DNA from 2 places in the Paenibacillus sp. 10L310 genome. Region 2 is predicted to be linked to the other one. Evidence: riboswitches for the same ligand, from Rfam matches in the RefSeq annotation. Region 2 holds a riboswitch; the other holds the start of a gene.
What was found. Region 2 has a riboswitch for cyclic di-AMP ahead of AC1DE7_RS09530 (3D domain-containing protein). Riboswitches for the same ligand answer to the same signal wherever they lie in the genome.

Region 1 (5,168 bases), on a different contig from region 2:
AGTACCTTCACCACCGGAGCCACCAAGCTCTTTTGGCATTTTCAGATCATGCTTAAGCACGCCATCCGAAGAAGTCACCGAACCTGTACGTCCACCTTTAACTGTCGCTACTGCTGTATATAAAGCTTCCATTCAGAATCTCTCCCTTATCCATATAGTTTTTTACTGCCTTCCTTTCAATTTAAACTTCTGGCTCATTTTGAAACGCAATTTTGTATCTTTATCAGCTTTTACAACTTTATTATTTTCATGCATTTCAATGCCATGGCTGTATTTTCCCTAAGGTTGGGTAATATACGAAGGGGCATATTCAAGCTACAACCGAAATTTTGTGCTGATACATAAAAGTTGCACTAGACAAAAATAATTGAAGGAGTACAATGTAACAATAAACATAAAAATTTAGATATATCATGAGCGGTTTGTACCGCATCAATATCTCCAAATCAATAATTCAAAGTCAGGTGATTATCGTATGAGTAAAAAAAATCCGTTCAACGCTCCTTCAAGAGAATCATTGTCTACTGCGGGCATGACCCCTTCCCTTGGAGAAGCACATAGTTCCATGAAAGTTCCGCAGAATGCTGCATGGTGGAAGAAATTCCTCGCCTTTGTAGGCCCAGGATACCTTGTTGCCGTAGGTTACATGGACCCGGGGAACTGGGCAACAGATATCGCAGGCGGCTCGCAGTTCGGGTATACCTTGTTATCCGTTATCCTGTTATCGAACCTGATGGCCGTTGTCCTTCAGTCGCTGGCTGGCAAGCTCGGTATCGTCACTGGACGGGATCTGGCTCAAGCCTGTCGTGAACGATTTAGCATGCCTGTTGTTATGATGTTATGGATTCTGTGTGAGCTTGCCATTGCAGCTACCGATCTGGCTGAAGTCATTGGTTCTGCCATCGCATTAAAACTGTTATTTAACATCCCCATGTTATACGGCGTTATCATCACCGCAGTTGATGTACTCCTGATTCTTGTTCTGCAAAACAAAGGCTTCCGCGCTTTGGAAACTCTCGTCATTGTGCTGATGGCAACCATCGCCCTCTGCTTCGGGATTGATCTGTTTCTGGCAAAACCGGATATGGGCGGTGTTCTCCATGGTTTTGTACCAAATGTTGAGATTCTGCAAAACCCGGCCATGCTCTATATTGCCATTGGTATTATCGGAGCAACCGTGATGCCGCATAATCTGTACCTGCATTCTTCCATTGTGCAGACCCGTCAGATCGAACAGACACCACAGGGCAAAAAAGAAGCCATTCGGTACTCGACCATGGATTCTACGATTGCGCTGACACTGGCCCTGTTCATCAATGCAGCCATCCTGATTGTATCTGCTGCTGTATTCCACAGTGCTGGTATGACGCAGGTTGCTGAGATCGCTGATGCCTATCATCTGCTGACACCTCTATTAGGTACTACGGTTGCAAGTATTCTGTTCGGTGTGGCGCTGTTAGCATCAGGTCAGAACTCTACCCTTACAGGTACACTCGCTGGACAGATCGTTATGGAAGGTTTCCTGAACATTCGAATTCCGGCTTGGCTGCGCAGACTGGTCACACGTCTGATCGCCATCATCCCGGCGGTAATTGTGACAGCCATTGCAGGAGAACATGGCACAGAAGAACTGCTCATTTTGAGCCAGGTCGTGCTGTCGCTTCAATTGCCCTTTGCTGTAATTCCCCTGGTGATGTTCACAAGTGATAAAAAAAGCATGGGTGCATTCGCCAACAAATTGTGGCTCAAAATCATCTCATGGGTCATTGCCGCGATTATCGTTGTGCTGAATGTATATCTGATCATTCAGACGATCCGGTTGTTCTAATCTCATTTTAATTGGCTAAATACTAAAAGGCTGATCAACTCCGGTATGCTATACCCAAGTTGATCAGCCTTTATTGTTGCAATCCAATAAACAACCATCTGAATCTAATCCTGATTTGGCATCAGTAACGGCAGGAGTTGATCCAATGAATCAACAGTCCAATCCGCACGTTGGTCATCCGATAGCTCTGGCTGGAATCTTCCGTAACCCTGCATAATTCGAATCGTACGCATGCCCAGCTTCCGAGCAGGTATAATGTCGTTATCGATCCGATCTCCGATCATGACGGCTTCCTCCGGTTCACAACCGGCCTGCTTCAAGGCCACAGCGTATAACTCAGGGTCTGGCTTGGACACTCCTTCTTCAGCTGAACATGCCAGAACATCAACATACTTCCGCAAGCCGTAACTCTCCAGTCTCTCTTCCGTTCCAGGACTCTGATTGGCAATAATGCCAATGCGATAATGCCGTGACAACTGCTGAAGAACAAAATCTGCTGAAGGAAAAGGACGTTCAAGATCTTTTTGAAACTTCAGCTTGTCCTGAATCTGTTTCTGATGCCCCTCGTCTTCAACAAATGTGCGAATTGCCACTCTCATAGGCCATTGCTCATATTTTCGGTAACAGTTCGCGAACAGTTCGCGTACCGCCTCAATCTTCACCGGATACCCCAAAGCACAAGCTTCACGGACAAACTGTCCGATAATATCATCAACCGGCTCCCATTCATCCACCAGCGTATCTCCAACATCAAAAAACAACCATTTCAATCCACCTACATCCGGCACGCCAATTCCTCCTTGTAAGCATAAAAAAGAAGACTCACCATCCTGCATGAGTCTCCTCAAACTTCCGTTTATCGATGAATCAATTTCATAATACCTTGAGTAAATTCTGAAATTGATTCTAATACATTCAATTATAACAGGCACCTTACACCTGAGCAATCACAAGCTATGGCATTAACCATTGAGGAGAAAGCCAACTTCCCCATTGAGCGAATATACAATTCGGTCTGCGCCCATGCCCCGATAGATGCCCTTAGGATGACTCTGCTCCGTAATGACGCACAGGGATTTCGATGTCCATGAACGGCAGATCTGTAAATAACGACAGGTCAGATTCAGGCTGTTCTCGAAAATAAACACGTTGCCTACGCTGCCCTGCGGCAAAAACCATTTTTGAGCTGCAGCCGTATTCATGCGAATGACATGTTCTACTCCGATTCTACGGAGTCTTCGCTCTTCCCCTGCACTGTTGGTTAGAACGGCAAACGGCATTTTTTTGTACATCAGCAATTTGATAAATTTACGTCCTGCTTCATTTGGAGCAGTCACTAAGATCATCTCAGTATCCATCATTCGTTCCTCCCTTGGCGTGAAAAGACAACAAAAAAGAAGCGTGGGGGACCAAGGCCTCCCGAACGCTTCTTAAATAACCCATGGCGAAAACACCATGAACCAGCGTACGGCTTGTTGCCTCTCCCTTTAACGCTTACGAGGTTAGCTGACGGATTCGGGCGCGAGAGTCGCCCTATTTCCGGCTGTCACCGGAAAATTCACCCCATGAATGCCCACTGTCCTGGACAGCGCATTCCGTTGGTTCCCCCGTTTCCCATTCATTAATGAATGGAAACTCAGCGATTAAAACATCGTTCGTATATCTTAAGGATAAGATCGAGCGATATTATCGTTTGTTTCGTTTTTCAAGTACATTTTAGTTTAAATTGAAATTACGTTATGAATCATACACCCGTGCCATGTCGGTGTAAAGTCCGCCCAGATCACCAAATCGGCAGATTTTTGCCAATTCCTATCCATAATAACGCTTACAACAAAGTTATACTCTATCTATCTCTTCAAGGCTATCTAATTCTCACTCTGGCGTAAATCACTTCGCAATTCATTCACGTATTCTGCACAACTTGCCTGTTTTGATTCTTTTAACACCATATTAGTTTTGCAATATTTAATTGCAACCAATATAATAGAAGATATAAGAGTAAATAAATGGAGGCGATTTAGATGACAGTCTACGATTACAAAGTGAATACCCTTCGCGGTCAAGAAGTTGAAATGTCCGACTACCGTGACAAAGTGCTCCTGATTGTGAATACGGCAAGCTCATGCGGCCTTACCCCTCAATTCAAAGGTCTGCAAGAATTGCAAGACAAGTTTCAAGATGCTCCATTTGAAGTGCTTGGTTTCCCAAGCAACCAGTTTGCACAGGAAAAAGGATCTTCCGACGATATTGCCGAGTTCTGTCAGATGAATTATGGCGTGAGCTTCCCCATGTTTGAGAAAATTGATGTGAACGGTTCAAGCGCCCACCCTCTTTTCCAACACCTTAGCACAGAGGCTCCTGGCCTGCTCGGCTCCAAAGCAATCAAATGGAATTTCACCAAATTCCTCGTGGATCAGAACGGACAGGTCATTAAACGTTATGCTCCCAAAACAACACCGGACAAGATTGAAGAAGATATCAAGAACTTACTTCAAAAATAATACACAGGCCACCCGTAGCCGGAAGGTAGAGCAACATTCCTCCGGTAATGGATGGCCTTTTTTCAACCCAGATGTCATACTGTTCGAAAAAGACAAAAAAAAGAAGCTTCCCATTAATGGAAAGCTTCTTTTTAATCGTTCATATGATGCGGTCGAGAGGACTCGAACCTCCACGGGCATACGCCCACTACCCCCTCAAGATAGCGTGTCTGCCATTCCACCACGACCGCATGTCGTAAATAATCGGCAACAGAATTGATTATACCGGATTCAGAACTAAAAGTAAAGTATTTTTTAATACTTCTTTTTCAGCTAGGCATTTTCATCAAAAATCGCATAATCTCGTCATCTTTACCCATGAACTGCATATGATTAGATTTGATCCCCTCTTTTTCGGTAAGAGCCGATCTTGTTGATTCATTTATATATAGTCCTTCCTTATATATAGTCCTCCATGAACTTCACCACATAAATAACACAATAAGTTATATAAAATAACACAAATATTAAATTCCAGATTTAATCCATTAATTTCACGGATACTATTGACAAAAAGCGGACATTTATGGGATGATAACTATCATATAATTCGGATTTTTAAACATAAAGCAAACAAAAAGGAATATAAATGTCACTTTAAGTGACATTTAACGAACACAGGAGGCGAATGATTGTGAACCGTGGGAATAAGCTGCTCGATTATGTCAAACTGCTTGATTCCTCTATTCAGGTTGGAGGGTTCACCCATTCCTTCGGCATGGATATCCATATCAGGGAGGGTACCATTCGTAATGCTGAAGATCTCGAATCATTCATGCGTTGTCAGTTGCATCCGA
Region 2 (5,168 bases):
GAATAGGTTCCGATAAAGGCTGTGTCTAGTCCAAGGATAGGAGCCTCTACAGTGAACCCGTGATAGACAAGTTCTTCTTTTAGACGAGCAGAAGCAAGGAACTCTTCATTTCCCAGTTCGGGGTTGGCACCGATATATGATGAAATGGCTTTAAAACGGGAAGCATATTGATCAATAACCGTCAGAATTTGTGATTTGTTAGCTGTCATTAGTAAACTCCTTATGCAAAAATGAAAATAATTCATTGATTATTTCATGTTTGCTTCATTTTTTCAGAAACAAGTCAAGATTTGTAATGTCAAAATGCATTGCATAATCATGCATTGTACTTTATAATGACTCAGTCATCAACATGAGAAGCATACAAAGTATTGTAAGGGGAGAGAAAAAGGTTGAAATTAATAAGTCGTTACACCATGATGCTGTTGACCTTTGTTATTCTGCTGACGACTGCCGTTCCTGTGGCACTTGCAAGTGGAACTACAGATAATTCAAGCAGTAAAAAGCTGGTGCTCGGTACAAGTGCCGATTTTGCACCATATGAATTCCATAAAGTGATTAATGGCAAAGATGAAATCGTCGGCTTCGATATTGAGATCGCCAAAGAGATTGCCAAAGATCTTGGCGCTGAGCTTGTGATTGAGGATATGGGCTTCGACGGTCTTCTGCCTTCATTGCAGAGCGGGCGTGTTGATCTGGTGATTTCAGGTATGACGCCGACGGATGAGCGGAAGAAAAGTATCGATTTTTCCGACACCTATTATAAATCAAAACAAGTGATTATGGTTCGCAATGTGGATAAAGACAAATATCCAACCATGGCAGAACTTGAAAATGCGAAGATTGGCGTTCAGAAAGGCTCCATTCAGGAAACGATCGGACAGAGTATTCCAGGAGCGAAGCTTACTGCGCTGGATAAAATCTCGGATATCGTGCTTCAACTGCAAACAAAACGCATTGACGCGGCAATCGTTGAAGATACCGTTGCTGTAGGTTATCTGGACGATATCATTGGACTTGCTGCTGCTGTTCCGGACGAAGAGCAAGCAGAAGCGGCAATCGGGATTCGTAAAGGTAATACCGAGCTGCTAGCTGCAGTAAATGGAACACTAGAGCGACTGAAAAGCGAAGATAAAATCAATCAGATGGTGACGGACGCCAGCCTCTTGATGGCGGATAAAGCGAACAAATCACAAAATATTTTCCAAGTATTCTGGGAGTACAAAAGTTTCTATGCTACAGGTGTAGGATACACACTTCTGTTGTCTGCACTTGGGGTTATCTTCGGGGTAATTATTGGATTGATCATCTGTTTGTTCCGTTTGCATGACGCTGCAATCTTGCGCTGGATCGGTACGGCATACGTTGAAGTGATCCGTGGCACACCGATGCTGGTACAATTGATGATTATTTACTATGGTTTTTCTCTGAGCTTTGGCATTAACTTCACTGCACTTCAGGCAGGTATCATTACACTTTCAATCAATAGTGGTGCCTATCTGGCGGAGATTTTCCGTGCAGGTATCCAAGGTGTGGATCGTGGTCAGTTGGAGGCAGCGCGTTCATTAGGTATGGGAAGAGGCGCCGCGATGCGTTATATCATATTGCCACAAGCCTTCAAAGCTGTATTACCAGCGATCGGTAATGAATTCATAACTATCATCAAAGAATCCTCCATTATCTCCGTTATCGGTATGGTGGATATTATGTATCAGGCAAGTGTAGTCAAGAACATTACGTACCAAGGCTTGAGTCCATTTTTGATTGCAGCAGCCATCTACTTTGTAATGACGTTCATTTTGTCCAAGCTGCTGGGACGACTGGAAAGGAAGTTGAGTGCAAGTGATAGACGTTAGACAATTACACAAATCTTATGGAAATAACGATGTGCTTAAGGGCATAAACGTGACGATTGGCAAAGGTGAGGTTGTCGTGGTTATCGGTCCTTCCGGTTCAGGTAAAAGTACGTTCTTGCGTTGTTTGAACCTGCTGGAACAGCCTACCTCAGGAGAGATTGATTTTGAAGGCGTGTCAATCACGGACCCCAAGCATAACATTAACGCAACTCGTGAGAAAATGGGCATGGTGTTCCAGCACTTCAACCTGTTCCCACACAAAACGGTAGAGCAAAACATTACGATTGCTCCGATTAAAGTAAAGAAACAATCCACTCAGGAAGCGGAGAAAATTGCCGCTGATCTGCTTAACACCGTAGGCTTGTACGATAAAAAAGATACATTCCCGAATCAGCTGTCTGGTGGACAGAAGCAGCGGATCGCCATTGCTAGAGCATTGGCCATGCAGCCGCATGTGATGCTGTTTGACGAGCCTACGTCGGCACTGGACCCTGAGATGGTCGGCGAAGTGCTGGATGTCATGAAACGTCTTGCAGAAGGCGGGATGACGATGGTCATCGTAACGCATGAGATGGGTTTTGCACGTGAAGTGGGAGACCGAATCCTGTTCATGGATGGCGGGGTTATTGTGGAAGAGGGAACACCTGATGAGGTGTTTGGAGCTCCAAAAAATTCACGTACACGTGATTTTCTTGCCAAAGTACTCTAAATGAAGTGATCAAATAGCGTTACTGACTTCGAGTCGGTAGCGCTATTTTTTTATGGATAATAATCACGTATGGATTCGTAAAAGTAACTTTTCTGTTACCAAATATAAAGAAGTCGGTTCGCCCAACTTTTCTGAATTATCCAGTATTCTTACATATGCTTACATGCTAAAAACCATTTGGTAAGAATTACTACAAGTTCAGGTTACAAAATTGTGATATATTGAACTCTGCCGAAACTTCCGGACAGGGAGTGCGGGGGATGTAACGATGCAGATTGTGCAGGGGGAAGATCTACAGCACACTGCTTGGGGTGAATTAGGGGTACATAACGTTTCAAATGTAATGAAGAACCTATAGGGTGGGCTCCTCATCCGAATCCGACAACTAACTTCGCAGGCACAATGAGGGAGGAAGACCATGATTAACAAGAAACGTATAGCCAAAACAGCAGTAGCATTAATGACAACAGCAATGCTCATTCAAGCCGTTCCGGCTCACGCCGATTCAGTTCATGTGGCCAAAGAAGGGGATACCTTCTACACCTTATCAAAACAATATGGAGTAGCACTCAACACGTTAATTAAAGCAAACAACGACATTTCACCTTACAACATTTATGGTGGTTTGAAAATTACGATTCCCGGTAAGGCAAACAATGTAGCAGCCGCTGCGGCAACGGAGAGCAAGACCCAAGCGAAGACTGTTACTACAGCAAGCTTGGACGTCAACGCAGATAACAAAGTGGTTCAAGCCTGGGGTAAGACATTCGATTACAGCAAAGCTGTGAACGTAAAAGCAACGGCATACTCTGCAGATCCGTCTGAAAATGGAGGCTGGGGTGCAGTCGATTATTTCGGAAATGACCTTGAACTGGGTACGATTGCAGTTGATCCAAGTGTGATTCCACTTGGAACTAAAGTACTGGTAACTGGTCACAGCCATCCAGGATTGCCAAAACAGGCTTTTGTAGCCACAGCGCGGGATGTGGGCGGTGCAATCAAAGGTCACCGGATTGATATCTTTATCCCGGGTAGCAAACAGTCTGTAAGTTCATTTGGTTTTCAGGATATCGAGCTGTACATTCTGAAGTAGAGAGAAAATAACATTTAAAATGAATTCAAACAGGGTGTCTGCCAGTTGCTAATCCGCGATTGAACAGCACCCTTTTAATATTCTCATTTATTTCTACCACGGTCATCTTAATCTTTGGCCTTGGGCAATCCCAGCATTTCGTCCAAGGTGACCAGTTCATATCCCCGATTACGTAGTTCCTCAATAATTTCAGGCAAAGCCTCAATCGTGCCGTTCAGGTTTGACCCTACACCGCCTCCAGCATGTTGCAGAACGATGGAGCCAGGTTTCACGGCAGACAGGATGTTATCTTTCACCTGTTCCTTTGAAAGGCCTTTCCAGTCCAGGGAGTCTACGTTCCAGTTCACAATGCTATAGTGTTGTTTGGCAGCCCATCTCAGCTGTTCTTCATTAATGTCTCCATAAGGTGGCCGAATCATCTTAGGCGTATAACCCGCCAAACGTTGAATAATATCCCCGGTATGTAAAATTTGTTTGCGAAAGGCATTCATCGACAGCTTACTGAATTCAGGATGATTGTAGCTGTGATTACCAACCATATGCCCTTCCTTAACGATGCGTTTCACCAGATCCGGATGTTTCTCAGCACGACTACCCACGATGAAGAATGTAGCTCTGACATTGTATTTCTTCAATACATCCAGTACTTGTGGAGTAAATCGTGGATCAGGTACATCATCAAAAGTCAGTGCAACCTTCTTGGTTGAAGGACCATTGGTTTTGAACGTATCGGCATATTTTTGACGTAATTGTCCCAATGTCAGTTGTTCTTCTTCCGCAGAATCCGAACCTGATACTGATTCACTTGGCGGGCTTGAAACATCCTGCGATGAAACTGGAGCATGAGATCCCCCGAGAAAAATAACGATAACCATCAGCATAATGAGGCGTACGCGCATAATAAACGGCCTCCTTTTCCAAAATGACGTTCTCCTTGGTATGCCCGGGGGTTCCATAAAATATGCGTAGTGTGAGAAGTTTCATTGCGGATTTATCTTATGACAGCCATAATTCCTCCATATATAACATATAGAAAAGGATAGGTGGATGGGTATGAGTACATATGATTTGAAATCCATACGTTTACAGGTGATTGAAGCAGGAGAAGATAAGGTTTTTCTCGTTACCGGAGGAAAGGCGCATATTGGCGCCGTAGCCACGTTCTACGTGGATCATGAGCGCGTAAGCGGGACGACAGTCCATATTCCTGGGCATAAAGAACAAGAGCTGTGTGAGCGGCTTGCCCGAAAGGCTGCCTTGCAACTGAAAGTAACCGTTACGGTGATCATGGGTATCCATTTTGATTCCATCACGCGGATGCAGATCGACGAAATCGTGCAGACTGCAGAGAGGTTGATGGAGGATCATCTGAACAAAGATAAACGATCTTCCTGACATAAGAGCCATCGAATGTTTTGATTTTATTTGCTAAAATTGAAACGAGTTGTAGATTATTACGTATGTATGTTTATATACGATGTAATATCGACTAGGAGGAATAACATAATGT

Region 1: another riboswitch for cyclic di-AMP. It lies ahead of AC1DE7_RS00465 (HAD family hydrolase); the one in region 2 lies ahead of AC1DE7_RS09530 (3D domain-containing protein).

Annotation. Positions count from the first base shown of each region.
Region 1 is NZ_JBFTKC010000001.1:94,922-100,089, reverse strand. Features, by position in the region: gene AC1DE7_RS00480 (organic hydroperoxide resistance protein) at 1-132, opposite strand, end outside; gene AC1DE7_RS00475 (Nramp family divalent metal transporter) at 533-1,828, shown strand; gene AC1DE7_RS00470 (HAD family hydrolase) at 1,933-2,616, opposite strand; gene AC1DE7_RS00465 (HAD family hydrolase) at 2,791-3,186, opposite strand; cyclic di-AMP (ydaO/yuaA leader) riboswitch at 3,305-3,480, opposite strand; gene AC1DE7_RS00460 (glutathione peroxidase) at 3,853-4,332, shown strand; tRNA gene AC1DE7_RS00455 (tRNA-Leu) at 4,480-4,562, opposite strand; gene AC1DE7_RS00450 (urease accessory protein UreF) at 5,006-5,168, shown strand, end outside.
Region 2 is NZ_JBFTKC010000003.1:119,263-124,430, reverse strand. Features, by position in the region: gene AC1DE7_RS09545 (M20 family metallopeptidase) at 1-209, opposite strand, end outside; gene AC1DE7_RS09540 (ABC transporter substrate-binding protein/permease) at 393-1,856, shown strand; gene AC1DE7_RS09535 (amino acid ABC transporter ATP-binding protein) at 1,843-2,565, shown strand; cyclic di-AMP (ydaO/yuaA leader) riboswitch at 2,785-2,981, shown strand; gene AC1DE7_RS09530 (3D domain-containing protein) at 2,984-3,658, shown strand; gene AC1DE7_RS09525 (polysaccharide deacetylase family protein) at 3,766-4,557, opposite strand; gene lpdD (prenylated flavin chaperone LpdD) at 4,712-5,053, shown strand; gene AC1DE7_RS09515 (PspA/IM30 family protein) at 5,165-5,168, shown strand, end outside.